Linked DNA regions of Roseateles amylovorans. The protein of the gene in region 2 interacts with the protein of the main gene of each other region in a pairwise test. Links are inferred from orthologs where the notes say so. Each region holds a gene or a part of one and is shown on either strand. Other genes may lie near its edges.

Evidence for each region.
Region 1: the proteins of N4261_RS15200 (region 2) and ssb interact in binary tests that used the Escherichia coli proteins (3 or more experiments, as listed by UniProt). The link is inferred for Roseateles amylovorans from one-to-one orthologs.

What each region holds. Positions count from the first base shown.
Region 1 is NZ_CP104562.2:6,022,053-6,029,964, forward strand. What follows is about bases 5,085-7,781. They hold ssb (single-stranded DNA-binding protein), read right to left. Parts: upstream 6,862-7,781; coding sequence 6,307-6,861; downstream 5,085-6,306. Other genes in these bases: N4261_RS24925 (NAD(P)H-dependent flavin oxidoreductase), read right to left, coding at 5,085-5,876; N4261_RS24935 (GGDEF domain-containing protein), read right to left, coding at 7,028-7,781. Outside these bases: N4261_RS24915 (RHS repeat domain-containing protein), read right to left, coding at 1-1,571; N4261_RS24920 (RHS repeat domain-containing protein), read right to left, coding at 1,571-4,153; more of N4261_RS24925, read right to left, coding at 4,728-5,084; more of N4261_RS24935, read right to left, coding at 7,782-7,912. UniProt on the Escherichia coli protein: Plays an important role in DNA replication, recombination and repair. Binds to ssDNA and to an array of partner proteins to recruit them to their sites of action during DNA metabolism. Acts as a sliding platform that migrates on DNA via reptation.
Region 2 is NZ_CP104562.2:3,680,853-3,688,864, forward strand. What follows is about bases 1-2,797. They hold N4261_RS15200 (DNA polymerase III subunit chi), read right to left. Parts: upstream 1,715-2,797; coding sequence 1,286-1,714; downstream 1-1,285. Other genes in these bases: N4261_RS15190 (P1 family peptidase), read left to right, coding at 1-121; N4261_RS15195 (pseudouridine synthase), read left to right, coding at 286-1,008; N4261_RS15205 (leucyl aminopeptidase), read right to left, coding at 1,764-2,797. Also shown: more of N4261_RS15205, read right to left, coding at 2,798-3,224; LPS export ABC transporter permease LptF, read left to right, coding at 3,253-4,497; LPS export ABC transporter permease LptG, read left to right, coding at 4,494-5,657; N4261_RS15220 (sirohydrochlorin chelatase), read left to right, coding at 5,663-6,088; N4261_RS15225 (CysB family HTH-type transcriptional regulator), read left to right, coding at 6,226-7,170; N4261_RS15230 (pyridoxal phosphate-dependent aminotransferase), read left to right, coding at 7,311-8,012. UniProt on the Escherichia coli protein: Part of the beta sliding clamp loading complex, which hydrolyzes ATP to load the beta clamp onto primed DNA to form the DNA replication pre-initiation complex.

The DNA.
Region 1 (7,912 bases), 2.3 Mb from region 2 along the record:
CCCTCCGCATCGCGGTCCATTTGGATGGAGGCAGACGCCGATCCAGAACCTGCAGGAAGCACACGGTTCGCCAGCAGCGTCACGCCGTCTACAGGTGCGCTGGACAGGGTTTCCTGGTAACCGTCAGGGCCATGGAGGACAGCCACAGCGGGCTGGACGAATGCCAGCGTCCGACGCAAGACATCGCCGTCAAAGTATTCGGCCGCATACACCTGGGGCGCTTGTGTCCACTCCACATCCCAGCGTTCCCCTCCCGTGCCCGTTTGGGTCGAGATGGCACGGCCTTCATCGTCATAGGCGTAACGCCCGTAAACATTGCCCGCTTCGTCGATCAGAGAGGTGATCAACCAAGGCTTACCCTGTACCTCATAGCGGTATTGGCGGGAGGTCTGATCTGGATATTGAATCGACGCGAGCTGGCCCTTATCCCCATAGCTGAACCTGTAGAGGCCGCCGGCCGGATCCGTCATTGTGGTGATGCGCATGGCGGCAGCTGCCGTTGGATCGACCTCATACGCGAAACTCACCTGCCGTCCCGATTCGTCGGTGATGGTGCGCAACACGGAAGTCACTGCGCCATTGCCAAAGGTTTCGCCATCGATCAGGTAGGTCACTTTGCGACCATCAATATAAGCAGTGGACGTTGCGTAACGCCGCGGGTACACAAACGACGTAAAGGTTTCAACTGCTTCGGCGGACGTGTCGTAGAAGAAAATCCCAGAGGATCCCGAAAAAACAGGGGCAGGATCGACCTCCAACGGACTCGATGGGGTCGTAGCGCCGGACTTGAACGTCCTCCATGTTCCGTCGCCACGCTGAAACTGCTGAGAATCCCAGGAACTGAAACTCGCGCGATGGTGGTTGGTAAACCAAACAGATCCAAGAGCGGAAAACCCCATCTCGTGGACTCGTTGGCCCACAGTTTGGCGCAAATAGTTATAGGTCGCCCTCACCGAATGACCACGCCCCCAACGCAATAAGGTTTCTTGCTGGTGCTTGGTGCCATCCAGGGCCGTGATGGGATTCCCATGGGAAGGATTGTCCGCCGCACAGGCACATGGAGGCTTTTGCTCTTCCACGATGTAAACACAGCGATCTGCTGGGGGATAGTACGAGGTGCCCATCGCACCGCCGCACATCATCGTTAGAAAGAACCACCCCTCGACTGGATCATATTCTCGCAACAACTCGCCTTCGGTGGTATATGCCGTGAATTTTTGCCATGTTTGACAACGAATTATTGGAGGTGAGGTACCAACGGCATTGCAACCATCAAGCTCTATCCATGATTTCGTATAAGTTCCCTCCGCACCTGGATCAGAAGTTTTACGGTAGGTGGGCTCCAGATACGACCAAAACTCTTGAATTAACTTTCCAGAAGTTTCATAACAATTATTAAAATTATGATAGTAAAGACTGTTGGTAATACACCAGCGGTCAATTTGCGTTGTGGCAAAAGCTCCTCCACTTAACCCAAACGCCAAGGCGAGGAAGACCATCGCGCGGCGGAAAAATCGCAAATTCAAGGTCATGAGCGAACGTCCGGTTTCGTTATTGGGGTGCATTGCCATCAACGGCTTCCCGTCAGGTTCTGTACCCGACCCAGGGCGTCATACGCTCGCGACAAGGTCCTCCTGAGCGCCCCACTCGGATCCTTCACCGCCTCCCGGGTCCGATTGCCGCTGCTGTCCAGCGTGTAATCAATCCGATTGCCGAGTTGGTCTGAGATACCCACCAGCCGATGGGCGTCGTCGTACTCGTAGGACACCGAACTGCCGTCGGCCTGCGTGGTCTGCTTGAGCAGCCCGGTGGGCCAATAGGCGTAGCTGGTGGTGATCTCGCCAAGCATCACTGAGCTGACGCGCTGGCGAGCGTCGTAGGCGTAGGTGCTGCTGATGCCGTTCGGGTCGACGACCTCCAACGGCTGTCCGTAGGCGTTGTAGCGAGGAAAGCTCGTCACGTGCCCCACCGCGTTGCTGGTGCTCTTCAGATCCCCCAGCGTGTGGTCTGCTGTGGTGTCGGCGTAGTACTCGTTGGTCACCGTGGTCTTTCCTCGCGGATCGACTTCCGTGAGCACTTGGCCGAACTCGTTGTAAGTCCAGCGCCAGCTGCGTGCGGCGACGCCGCTTTGAGGCCTCGCGGCAAAACCCAGGGAGCCGTTGGCATCGGTGGTCGCCTGCTCCACGCGTTTGCACAGCACGGCCACCGGGCTGCCATCGGGCAGCGGCGTCGCACCCGTCATGCAGTTCAACACGGCGTTGTTTTGTGTCGGGTCCGGCTGCCCGTTGTAGATCAGCGTCGTGATGAGACCCGGCTCTGCCGTGTTGACCGCCAAGTTCCAATCAGGATGCCATTGCCGGCTGGTCTTGCGCGCGCCGGCAGGCAGCGACGCCCAAGCCGTTGCGCATTCGGTCGCTGTGGTCAGACCGTCAATCCGCGCTGTCTCCGTGTTGCGGCTGCTGTCGTAACTCATGCAGCTGCGGTTGCCGTTGACGTCGTCCGACTGGGTCACGTTCTGATTGGCATCCAGCGTTCGACGCGCGGTGGCCGCCGCGCTCCCCGCGCCTGCGGCTTGCGTCTTGGTGGTCCACTTCACCGATCCGAACAGCGGGGATGCCGACACCTGTTCCACCTCTCCGTTGGGCAGTTGCACGCGCGCGTCTTGCGCCGGCATGAGGGTGTGGTCCAGCCACAGGACGTTGGCCTGCGGGTCGTACCGCTCCTGAATCGACCAGCGACTCGGGGCCGACCATGTCACCGAATAGGCGTCAAGGCCACCGGCGCGCGCTGTGCCGATGGCACGACCTTCTGCGTCATAGGTGTACGTGCCGCCGCGAACCCCGTTCTCATCCAGATAGCCGGTCAACGGCCAGAACAGGGGATGCTCATAAAGGAACTGACGGGAATGGCCGTCATTCCATACCAGTGTGCTGACCTGGTCCTTGTCATATTCGATCGCGGTGCGGCCATTGGCCGGATCCACGATGGCGGTGACCCGTGTCGCACCTTCTGCACCGCCGTATTCCATCCGCCACACCCGGCCGAAGTGGTCGGTCAAGGATTTGGGCACGCCTTCATCCAAGTATGTGGGGTAATCCGCGGCGGTGGCTCGGTCAATGGTCAGGGTTGCTCCGTCGGCGCGCCAAACCTTCATCAACTGGCCGCGCGTGTTGTACTGCTCGATGAATCTTGCTTGGTTATCCTTGTAGAGATAGCCGTCCGCGCTGGCCTGCAAACGATCAGTGACCAAGCCGTTCGCCGGAACAAAACCGTTTGGCGCGCTGGTGAATGTGGTCCACAGACCATCGCCACGCGCGGCATTGATGAGCGATGCGCCATTCGGTTGAGGCGCAATGAACAGCGCGCGATCGAAACTGGCTGTCCAACCGCCAAACGTCTGAGGGTCGCTTTGCAGAAAGGGATCGACGTCTTGTTCATACGGCACGCGCCGGATGGAATTGAACGTCAATCGGATGGGAAGCCATGGCTGCCAGCCAACGTCCACGGACTGGGTCTTTGCGCCGATAGGCGCCATGATCGGGTTGCCATGGCAGTTGTCGCAAGGCTTCAGAATAAAGCGGTCTCGGATCGGCGCACAAATCTTTCGTTCAGCGATGTAGACCTGGCCAGGGCGGCAAACGCATTGACGTGAAACGGGGTCAAAAAACGTGTCGAGCGCTCCAGGCATATTGCAGCGCTTTTGAATCAACAACGTTGAGTTAACAACAATCTCAGACCGCGTTCCCGTGGCGTCTCCTTCGCAATCCTCGGTACCAATCCACCCGGACCCCAACCACCACCCTCGATACCATGCACTTCCGCGAATCTTGCAACGGAACTCCCCATTTCTTCCATCGATACTGACAGTCAAGGAACAAGGCTCGCCGAAAGAGAACGTGTATTTGGAAGTACACAGGCCTTGAGCCGAAACATGCGAATTCAGAAATGCCAGCCCACGCCGTGCGGCATCCTCGGGAATGCCATAGGCGCTTCCGGAAAGATCAATGCCGAAGTAGTAGCCTGTACCGAGATAGGGAAAACCGGGCACCTGCGGCGGACCGCTTCCAGCCCAGGTTCCTCCTGCCAATGTGATTGCAGGAGTGTCCCAGTCCTTCGAGAAGCCGCGGTTGTATGCAGAGGCGCTTCCCACCATGAAAAGAATCGACACAGCCGCGAGCAGTCGAGGGAATGCCCTCAACCAAAAATCGAGGTCTACGCGCCCGGCGCTCCAACAGACCCTGCAGCCAAGGAAACGCATACCTTCTCCCAGCAGTTTCGGAGCCAATACATGAGCGGCGCCGTGTGAATAGGGAAGAAGGATTTAGCAGCGATCCTAGCGCTGCCGCATTCCGGCATCGCTGGATTCGCCTTGCGAATGCGCGCAGCCACGCCGCGCGCTTCACTCCCGCCGGTGCACGTCTCCGCGCGCCACTCGGCTTCTCCTCCCTTTGATCGCGGCGATTCTTGCAAACGCGTAGGCGAATGACGATGGCAAAGCCACAACACATTCCGCCTGGTCCTCACCAAACCCCATCAAACGGGGCTAACTCCGTTCCATTCGGTGCGACAAACGCCCAGCCGAAGGGTGGAGTCAAAATCCGGCGACGGGCGCACGCGGCCAATCTGCCGCTCCATTCTTCATCCCCGAGAAGGCCGATACGCGGCGTACCGCCGTCACCCAACGGAGGTGGTGAGAATGGAACCGCAGAAGTGCCCGGCAGAGGACGTCAAGCTGGCGTTCCCACCGCCACGCCCGGCGTCAACAGCCGATCCAGCAGCTGCCGCACGCTGGCGATCTGACTGCCGAAAGGCAGCGCCCCACGGCCACGGAAGAACAGGCCCTTGCTCATGTCGCCACGCAGCGCAGCGGCAAGCCGTTGGTCAATGCAGAACTGACCCCAGCCTTTCAGCCCATCGCGCAGGCCGCACTGGCTCAGGCAATCGAACGCCATGGTGCAGCGTTGCTTGAGCTGAACCACCGCCTGGAGCCGCTCTTCCGCGTTGAAGTACTTCTTCAGCCAGGGCGTCATCACGGCGCGTGCCGGCAGGCCGGCCACGCTGGTGAACTCCGACAGGTCTTCATCACGCGCCTCGGCCAGCACCTGCTTGAAGTTCGGATGAGCATCGCATTCCTCGGTCACGGCAAACGCGGTCCCGAGCTGCACTGCATCGGCGCCCAGGGCCTGCAGGCGCTGGATGTCCTCGCAACTGCGCACGCCGCCGGCCGCAATCAGCGGCACACGCCCCTCCACACCCGCCTCGCGCAGGTGCTGGCGGACAGCGGGCAGCACCGTGTCGAAGGAGAAGCGCGCATCGCCCAGGTCGGCCACCTTGGCCGCGCCCAGATGGCCCCCAGCATGCCCGGGGTGTTCGATGACGATGGCGCTGGGCAGACGCTGGCGACGCTCCCACTTCTTCCAGAGCAGGGCCACGCCGCGGGCGTCGCTCAGGATGGGCACCAGCGCCGTGTCCGGATGGTCCTGCGCCAGCTCGGGCAGATCCAGCGGCAGGCCGGCGCCCACGACCAGCGCGTCGATGCCTTCCTGCAGCGCCGTGCGCACGCTGGCCGCGTAATCGCTGACTGCGCGCATGACGTTGACTGCCAACAGCCCTTGGCCACCCGCCAGCGCACGCGCTTGGCGGATCTCGCGCACCAGCGCCTCCTGGTTGGCTTGCTGGATGATGTCCTTCTTGCGCGCGTCACCGTCGCTGAGGCCCTCGCTGCGGGCCATCAGGTCCGGATGGTGGCGACGCAGGTCCACCGACGCGATGGTGCCCCAGGCCCCCTGCGCCGCCACGCTGCCGGCCAGACGGTGGGCCGAGACGCCCACGCCCATGCCACCCTGCACGATGGGCAGGAGTTGCCTGCCCCCCATCCGGAGCGGTTGAAGGCCGGCTGAAGCCAGGCGGTCGAGGAGGGAAGGCGTGGTCATGGCATTGGGCGTGGTTGTCGCAACGCGCAATGCTGAGCCGGGCTGGCGGGTGTCATCTTGATCTGGCGCAAGCTCAGGCGTGTTCTCGCCGAACCAGACGCACACACGCGTCCGAGGTCGACGCAACGAGAGGCAACGGCAGGCAGTCCCGCCAGCAAGCGGGCGCCTTCAACACACCATCGATGAACCTCGTCCTCGACGGAATGGGTGGGGCTGGGGGTGTCGATGCAGGCCTTCTCGATGGGTCACCGCCGTCGACAACAAAAAGGGAGGCAACCCTTGCGGATTGCCTCCCCAGTCTTCAGCGAATGGATCCCGGCTACAGGCCCCGGCGCCATTCATCGGAATCGTCACCGATCCCTCTGACCGTTGCTTAGAACGGGATGTCGTCATCCATGTCGTCGAAACCGGTTGCCGGCTTCGGTGCGGGCGCCTGGCGCGGAGCCGGTGCAGCCCGAGGGGCGGGTGCGCGCGGCGCGTCGAAATCACCGCTGTCACGGCCGCTACCGCCACCGCCGCCGCCACTGCGTTCGGCGCTGCGCTCTCGGCTGTAACCGCCGCCACCACCGCCACCGCCCATCTCATCACCACCGTCACGGCCGCCCAGCAGTTGCATCTGCTCCGCGATGATTTCAGTGGTGTAGTTGTCCTTGCCTTCCTTGTCCTGCCACTTGCGGGTCTTCAGGCGGCCTTCCACATACACCGGACGGCCCTTCTTCAGGTACTCGCCGGCGATCTCGGCCAGGCGGTCGTAGAACACCACGCGATGCCATTCGGTTTCTTCCTGGCGCTCACCACCTTCGCGGCTTTTCCAGTTGCGGGTCGTGGCAATGCTGACGTTGCACACCGCGCTGCCGCTTGGGGTGTAGCGCAGTTCGGGATCACGACCCAGGTTGCCGAGAATGATGACTTTGTTGACCGAGGCCATGGTTGCTTGCCGTCCGCTTGCGTGTAGGTGGATGTGAATCTGGGGCCGCCGCCAGACCCCGGGGAGCCAGCGGCGCAAGGCCAGGATTATGCCGCCAGCCGTCCCATCCGGTGCCTGGGGTCCCCCATCGTTCGCCCAAAACGGGGAGGACGGGCCGGTCGCCCCCTCACGCGGCCTGCCGACGCGCCTGCTTGTTCAAGTACATCGCCGCATCCGCCAGGGCCATCAGTTCCGCCAGCGTCAAAACCTGCCCCGTCGCCATCGACGCGCTGCCGACGCTGAAATCCAGCGCATAGCCCCGCTGCGCACGCTGGTTCTGCGCCTGGAGCTGTTGCCGCAGTCGCGCCAGCGCATGATCCAGACGCTCCACGGCGGTGCCGCTGAGCAGCACCGCGAACTCGTCGCCGCCCAGCCGCGCCACCACATCCGACGCACGCAGGCAGACCCGCAGCAAATCCGCGAACGCCTTCAACGCCCAATCCCCCTCCGCATGGCCGAAGCGGTCGTTGATCTGCTTGAACCGGTCCAGATCGAAGTAGAGCAAGGTCGCCGGCCATTGCTGGCGTTGGCACAGCGCCAGCACCTGACCACCCTGCGATTCAAATCCGCGCCGGTTGGCCAGACGGGTCAACTCGTCCACCAACGCCAAGTGCAGCGCCGCGAACTGCTGCTCCACCAGGGAGGCCAGGTCGCGCAACGTGGCCTGGTCGTCCACATCAAAGCCACGCGCGACATGGTCGATCAGGCACAGGGTGCCCAACCGGTGGCCACTGGGGGCGCGCACCGGACAACCCGCGTAGAAGCGAATGTGGGGCGGACCGGTCACCAGCGGGTTGTCGGCAAACCGCGGATCCAGGTGGGCGTCCGGCACCAGCAGCAGGTGATCGGACAAGATGGCATGGCCGCAAAACGACAGGTCGCGCGGCGTCTCGGTGGCATCCAGGCCCTGCGCGGACTTGAACCACAGACGTTCGTCATCCACCAGGCTGATCAGGGCGATCGGGACCTGGAACAGCCGCCTGGCCATGCGGGTGATGCGATCGAAGCGTTC
Region 2 (8,012 bases):
CGACATGACCGTGCTGGGGGCGGTGGCCGCCGAAGTGGTCGCACGGGCCGTGGTGGACGCGATCCGCAGCGCCACCGGTTTGCCGGACATTCCGGCGTGGCGCGAGACAATACGCGCATGACAGCCTCTGCTCCGCCCTCTTCGTCTGCTTCTTCGTCCACTTCCGCCGCCACCCATCCGGGCGATCCGTCAGGCTCGCCGGCCGCTGCGTCGAGCCCCGCCGCATCGGGCCCCGTGGCGCCGGGCACCGTGACGCCACCCCGCGCCGCCCGCCCGGCGCGCCCGGTGGCCATTGCGCAGATCCTCTTCACCCAGGGCTTCGGCACCCGTCGCACCTGCGCGGCGATGATCGCGCACGGCTGGGTGACCATCCAGGGCCGCGTGCTGGACGATCCGCATGAGACCTTCGACACCGCCGGGCTGGTGTTCGAAGTCCAAGGCAAGCCCTGGCCGTATCACGAGAAAGCGCTGATCCTGCTGCACAAGCCGGCCGGCTATGAATGCTCGCGCAAGCCCAAACACCATCCCAGCGTGCTCAGCCTGCTGCCGGAACCCCTGCGCGAGCGGGACGTGCAGCCCGTTGGACGCCTGGATGAGGACACCACCGGCCTGCTGCTGCTGACCGACGACGGCCCGCTGCAGCACAAGCTCACCAGCCCGAAGTACCACGTGCCCAAGCTCTATCAGGCCGTCTGCAAGGCCCCGGTGGATGACACGCAGATTCGCCGTCTGCTGGAAGGCGTGCTGCTGGAAGAGCGCATTCCGGCGCTGGCCGAAGAGCCGGTGCAGGCCGCGTCGGCCGAGGTGCTGCCGGATGGCCGCCTGCAGATGGCCTTGACCGAAGGCCGCTACCACCAGGCCAAGCGCATGGTGGCAGCGGTGGGCAACCGCGTGCTGACGCTGCATCGGCAGCGCATCGGCGCCCTGGAACTTCCCGCCGATCTGCCCGAGGGCGGATGGATCTGGCTGGGTGATGCCGAGCGCGATCTGGCGATGCGCGCCGATTGAGCGATGCCGCCGCCGCACCGTGCGGCGAGCCCGGCACAAAGGAGGAGAGGTCCTGGCCTGGCCACTCCACTCCACTCCGGTCCGGGCCGGGCCAATCGAGTCCAGTCCAGTCCAGTCGAGACGAGACGAGACGAATCCAGAAAGATCTGGACAGCGCCAGACAGGACAGCACCGGTGAAATCCAGACAAAAAAAAGACCGGCACAGGCCGGTCTTTTTTTGCAGTGGTGCGCCGAGCTGGCGTGCCGCGGGATGCGGCTCGCCGATGCCCGGCCGGATCAGCTGCCAATCACATGGTGGTTCAAGGTCACACCGAGCTGCTTGTAGGCCTTGAAGCGATTGCGCCCCGCGGCCACCTGCTCAGGATCCGTCGACACCAGTTCCAGCACCCGCTCGAAGCGTTCCAGCCCGGGCGGCGGCTCGGGTTCGAAGTTCAGCAGCGCCTGGCAGCCGACCAGGTCATCCAGTCGGTCCGACAGCAGCACCGGCGTGCGCTCGCGCAGCGGCGCGGGGCTGTCCGAACGGAGCAGCAGATGGGGGAGGAACTCACCCGGTTCGAAGGTCCAGAGCGCCTGGTCCAGACGTTCCAGCAAGCGCATCGGTCCCCAGACGCCGGTCTTCAGGCCGGCGGCCAGCGTCTTGCGCAGCAGCCGGCAGGCGTAGACCTGCCGGTCCGGCACGCCGGTGTAGAAGTTGACCTCCGTCACCCGGCGCCCTTTCTGCTTTTCCGATCGCGACTCAGCAACGCTGCGCCGATCAGCGAACCTGCGACAGCACGAAATGGGTCAGCAGACCCACTGGACGGCCGGTGCCGCCCTTGGCGCCGCCGCCCTTCCAGGCGGTGCCGGCGATGTCCAGGTGACCCCAGCGGTACTTGCTGGCGAAACGCTGCAGGAACTTGGCGGCGGTGATCGAACCGCCCTCGCGACCCGCGACGTTGGCCACATCGGCGAAGTTGGACTTCAGACCTTCGGCGTACTCGTCGTCCAGCGGCAGGCGCCAGCACGGGTCCAGCGCGGCTTCGCCCGCGGCGCTCAGCGATTCGGCCAGGGCGTCGTCGCTGGCATACATGCCGCTGCGCACACCGCCCAGGGCGATCACGCAGGCACCGGTCAGCGTGGCCACATCCACCACGACCGCAGGCTTGAAGCGCTCGGCATAGGTCAGCGCGTCACACAGGATCAGGCGACCTTCGGCATCGGTGTTCAGGATCTCGATGGTCTGGCCCGACATCGAGGTGACCACGTCGCCCGGCTTGACCGCGCGGCCGCTGGGCATGTTTTCGCAGGCCGCGATCAGCACCACCAGGTTGATCTTCGGCTTGAGTTCGGCCACGGCGCGCAGGGTGCCCAGCACGCTGGCCGCGCCACCCATGTCGAACTTCATCTCGTCCATGCCGGCACCCGGCTTCAGCGAGATGCCGCCCGAGTCGAAGGTGATGCCCTTGCCCACCAGCACCACCGGGGCCTGGGTCTTGGGCGCGCCTTCATAACGGGCCACGATGAACCGCGGCGGCTCGTCCGAGCCCTTGGCCACCGACAGGAAGGAGCCCATGCCCAGCTTCTCGATGCCCTTCTGATCCAGCACCTCGACCTTGATGCCATGGCTGCGCACCAGGGCCTTGGTCTGATCGGCCAGGAAGGTCGGCGTGGCCACATTCGGTGGGCGGTTGGCGCACTCGCGTGCCAGTTCGATGCCGGCGGCAATGGCTTGACCCCGGGTCAGGCCGGCCTTGACGGCCTTGGCATCGTCCTTGCCCACCAGCAGCGTCAGCTTGCTGAGCTTGGGCGCGGCCGGTGCGCTGGGCTTGGTGAAACGGTAGAGGTAGACAGCTTCATCGGCGGCGAGCACGGTCTGCTCGATCAGCGATTCGGTCAGTCCGTCGTCGAAGCCGGCGAAGGCGATCGAGGCGTTCACCACGCCGCGGCCCTTGACCTGACCCAGCGCGCTGGCCACGGCCGAGCGAGCGGCCTTCAGCGACTTGCCACTGGCGGCCACCACCAGGCGTGCGGCCTTCAGACCAGCCGGACGAACCAGCGTCAGGGCCTGACCGGCCTTCAGTTCGAAGTCACCCAGTTTGATCGCGTCCTTGATCAGGGCGGCGACGGTTTTGTCCAGACCGGCGGGCAAGGCATCCCCGCCGATCACCAGCAGCAGAGCGTCTGCACCGTGCGACGCCAGCGCGTCGATCGACGCCACCTGAGAACGGAAGTCCATAATGACGAGAAGTAGATAGAGTGCCCGGATGTTATTCGATTCAACCGTACGCAAAGAACTGGCCCGCAGTTTCGGACTGGCCTTCGTGGTCATCCTCACCATCGTGGTGACGATGCTGCTGGTGCGCTCACTGGGCATGGCCGCCAAGGGGTCGGTCGCCCCGCAGCATGTGCTGCTGTCGCTGGGCTATCTCACCCTGTCGCAGCTGCCGGTGATGCTCAGCCTGTCGCTGTTCGTCTCGGTGGTGATGTCGCTGGGCCGCATGTACAAGGAATCGGAAATGACCGTCTGGTTCTCCAGCGGTCTGGGGCTGTCGCGCTTCGTTCGGCCTGTGCTGACCATGGCCTCCCCGGTGATGCTGGTGGTGACCGTGCTGATGACGCTGGTCCTGCCCTGGAGCAACAGCAGCAGCGCCGCGCTGCGCGAACAGTTCGAGCAGCGCAGCGATCTTTCGCGGGTGGCACCGGGCCAGTTCCAGACCTCCAGCGACGGCAGCCGGGTGTTCTTCATCGAACGCGACCCGGCGGACGAGACCGCCGCCCGCAATGTGTTCATCATGAGCAACAGCCAGCATCTGGAGTCGGTCACCACCTCCGCCCGCGGCACGTTGGTCAACAAGGACAACCAGCGCCTGCTGGTGCTGGAGCACGGCCAGCGCAATGACGTCGACACCCGCAACGGCGACAAGGCCATCGCCCGCTTCGAGCGCTACACCGTCGTGGTGGACGACGAGGTGATGCGCTCACCCAATGCCCGCGCGCCCAAGACCCGCACCACCGCCGACCTGATGCTGGACCGCAGCAACATCGGCGACGGTGAACTCGCCTACCGCTTCGGCATGGTGCTGGGCTGCCTGAACCTGGTGCTGCTGGGGATCGGCATCTCCGCCACCAATCCCCGTCGCGCCAGCAACTGGAACCTGATGTTCGCGCTGCTTGCCTTCATCGTGTATTTCAACCTGATCAACCTCAGCCAGAGCTGGGTGACCAACGGCAAGATGAAGCTGGGCAGCGGCCTGCTGGCGCTGCATGGTGCGGCCTTCATCGTCACCGTGCTGCTGCTGATCTGGCGCGACATGGGCAACCGGCTGTCCCTGCGCCGCCCGAGCAAGAGCGCACCGCCCCCACCATCGACGCCCTCCGGTCCGTCAGGGCCGTCGGGTCCGGGCGAGCCTGACGATCCCTCCTCGCCGCCCTCCACCATCATCGCCCCCGCCTCCGGCATGGGCGGCCCGATGTCCATCCACCATCCCACTCCCGGAGTGCCCGCATGAAGACCGTGCGGCGGCTGCTGTACCGCGACATCCTCAGTTCCTTCGCCCTGGTCATGGCGGGCTTCCTGGGCCTGTTCTTCTTCGTCGACTTCATCGACGACCTGGACCGCTTCCAGCGCCTGGGCCTGGGCGTCGGCCTGGCGCTGTGGTCCTGCGCCCTCAAGCTGCCGGGACGCTTCTATGAGCTGATGCCGATCGCCGTGCTGATCGGCACCATCTTCAGCCTGGCCCGGCTGGCTCAGTCGAGCGAGTTCACCATCCTGCGTACCGGCGGTCTCGGACCGCAGCGCGCCCTGGGATTGCTGAGCACCCTGGCCCTGGGTTTCGCGGCGCTGGCCTTCGTGATGGGCGACTACGTCAATCCCTGGGCGGACCGTCAGGCCCAGTTGCTCAAGTCACGCGCCAGCGGCGGCGTGACCAACGCTGCCGGCGCCTGGATGAAGGACCGCGACGGCGACTACAGCTATGCGGTCCATGTGGGCCGGGCCAAGGCCAACGGCGTGATGGAAGAGGTGCTGATCCTGGAGTTCGATCCCAAAGGCGCCATGGCCACCCGCCTGACCGCCAAGGAGGCCACGGTGGACCCCGGCGGCCGCTGGCAGCTGCAGAATGTGCGGCTGATGCAGTGGTCGCGCGCGCCGACGCCGCTGGGCCGGCTGACGGGCCGCACCACCGACGCGCCCAATCCCGACTCGCCGCAGGACAAGCTGGCCGACAACCCCACCGTGCGTGAGCTGCTCCTGCCGCAATACAGCTGGCAGAGCCAGTTGCCGGCCGGTGTGGTGTCGGCTGCGGTTCAGCCGACCTGGAACATGTCGACGCTGGAGCTCTACCGCTACACCCGCCATCTGTCGTCGCAGGAACAGTCTTCGCAGCAGCCGGAGATCCAGTTCTGGCGCAAGGCGTTCTATCCGTTCGCCTGCATGGTGATGGTGGCATTGGCCCTGCCCTTTGCCTACCTGCATTTCCGCGCGGGCGGCATCAGCGTCAAGGTGTTCGGCGGCATCATGCTGGGCATCAGCTTCGTGGTGCTGAATGCGGTGGCCGGCCATCTGGGCATGCTGCGCGACTGGACCCCCTGGCTGGTGGCTTCGGTGCCCAGCCTGCTGTACCTGGGCATTTCCATGGCCGCCTTCTGGTGGCTGGTGCGTTTCCGATGACTGCCATGACCACTTCTCTACAAGACGGCCTGCTCCTGTTCGCCCACGGCGCGCGCGACCCGGCCTGGGCCCGCCCCTTCCAGTCGATCGCGGCGGAACTGCAGGCTCAGCGGCCCGACCTGCCGCTGGCGCTGGGCTACCTCGAGCTGATGGCCCCCGACATCGCCACCGCCGCCGGCGCTCTGATCGCACGCGGCTGCACCCGGATCCAGGTCGTGCCGATGTTCCTGGGCTCCAGCGGCCATGTGCGCCGCGATGTGCCGCCGCTGATCGAGGCGCTGGAGCGGGACCATCCCGCCGTGCGCTTCGTGCTGCATGACGCGATCGGTGAGCAGCCGTCGGTCATCCGTGCGATGTCGGCGGCGACGCTGGAGGTGATTTCCGGCGTGGACGATCGCCCCGCGACAGGTCCCGCCGCGCAGCAGCCGTGACGTCAGCAGTGTCGCGCTGAAGCCTGCCAAAGCTCGCCAAAGCCAGTCAAAGCCAGTCAAAGCCCTCTCCAGCCCAGCGAACGGTCCCCACCCACGGTCGCGCCAATGACGCTCCGGAAAGCACTCACGATCAAGCCATGAACCTGCACCAGTTCCGCTTCGTGCAAGAGGCCGCGCGCCGCAACCTCAACCTCACCGAGACGGCCAAGGCGCTCTACACCTCGCAGCCCGGGGTCTCCAAGGCCATTCTTGAGCTGGAGGAAGAGCTGGGCGTGGACATCTTCTCGCGCCACGGCAAGCGCTTGCGCAGCATCACCGAGCCGGGCCAGCAGGTGCTCAAGTCGGTCGAGATCATCATGCGGGAGGTCGGTAACCTCAAGCGCATCGGCGAGGAATACTCCAAGCAGGACGCCGGCACCCTGTCGATCGCCACCACCCACACCCAGGCCCGCTATGTGCTGCCCGGGCCGGTCACGCAGCTGCGCAAGCAGTTCCCGCAGGTCAACATCGGGCTGCACCAAGGCAGTCCGGACCAGGTCGCCCGCATGCTGATCGACGAGACCGCAGATGTGGGCCTGGCCACCGAATCGCTGTCGCAGTTCGACGAGCTGGTGACCCTGCCCGCCTACGAATGGCAGCACGTGCTGGTGATGCGGGCGGAGCATCCACTGGCGCAGGTCGAGCGGGTTCACCTGGAGCAGATCGCCGCCGAGCCGCTGGTCTCCTACCACCCGAGTTTCACCGGCCGCACCCGCATCGACCGCGCCTTCGCCCAACGGCAGTTGACGCCCAACGTGGTGCTGGAGGCGATCGACTCCGATGTCATCAAGACCTATGTCCGCCTGGGACTGGGCATCGGCATCGTCGCCGAGATGGCGGTGCGGGAAGACCCGCCCAACGGGGAACTGGTGTGGCGTCCGCTGGGCCATCTGCTGGGTCAGAACGTGGCGCGGATCGCCTTCAAGAAAGGCGCCTACCTGCGCAACTATGTCTACAGCTTCGCCGAGCTGCTGTCGGACCGGCTCAACCGCACGCTGCTGCAGCGCGCCATGAGCGGCGACGCCACTGATTACGGCCTGTGACGATGGCAGGCGCCCCCCGCCCGGGCCCACGACCGGTCATCACGGCGGTCCACACTGGCGGTGAACTCGGCTGATCACCACAGTCTGTCACCGGTCACCGGCCCGCCCTTCGAATCCAAGGACCTCTACGGACACCGAGCATGACGACGACCTCCTCGATCACTCCCCGCCCCCCCTACACGCCAGCGCCCGCCAGCCGCCTGCCGCAGCTCGGCACGACGGTGTTCAGCGTGATGTCGGCGCTCGCCCAGCAGCACCAGGCGGTCAACCTGGGTCAGGGCTTTCCGGACTTCGAGGGCGACCCCGCCTTGCTCGATGCGGTGAATGACGCCATGCGGGCCGGGCACAACCAGTACCCGCCGATGCCAGGTGTTCCCGCACTGCGCCAGGCCATCGCCGCCAAGGTCGAGGCGCTGTATGGCCATCGGTATGACCCGGACACCGAGATCACCGTCACCGCCGGCGCCACCCAGGCGATCCTCACCGCCCTGCTGTCCATCGTGCATCCCGGCGATGAGGTCATCGTGCTGGAGCCCGCCTATGACAGCTACGCCCCCAACATCGCCCTGGCCGGCGGCACCATGGTGCCGGTGCCGCTGGACCCGCAGACCTTCCGCCCGGACATCGATCGCCTCCGCGCCGCGATCACGCCACGCACCCGGGCGCTGATGATCAACAGCCCGCACAACCCCAGCGGCGCGGTCTGGACCGCCGATGAGCTGCAGCAGTTGGCCGCGCTGCTGGACGGCACCGAGGTGGTCGTCATCAGCGACGAGGTCTATGAGCACATGGTCTACGACGGCCAGCAGCACCAGAGCGTGGCCCGGCTGCCGTCGCTGGCG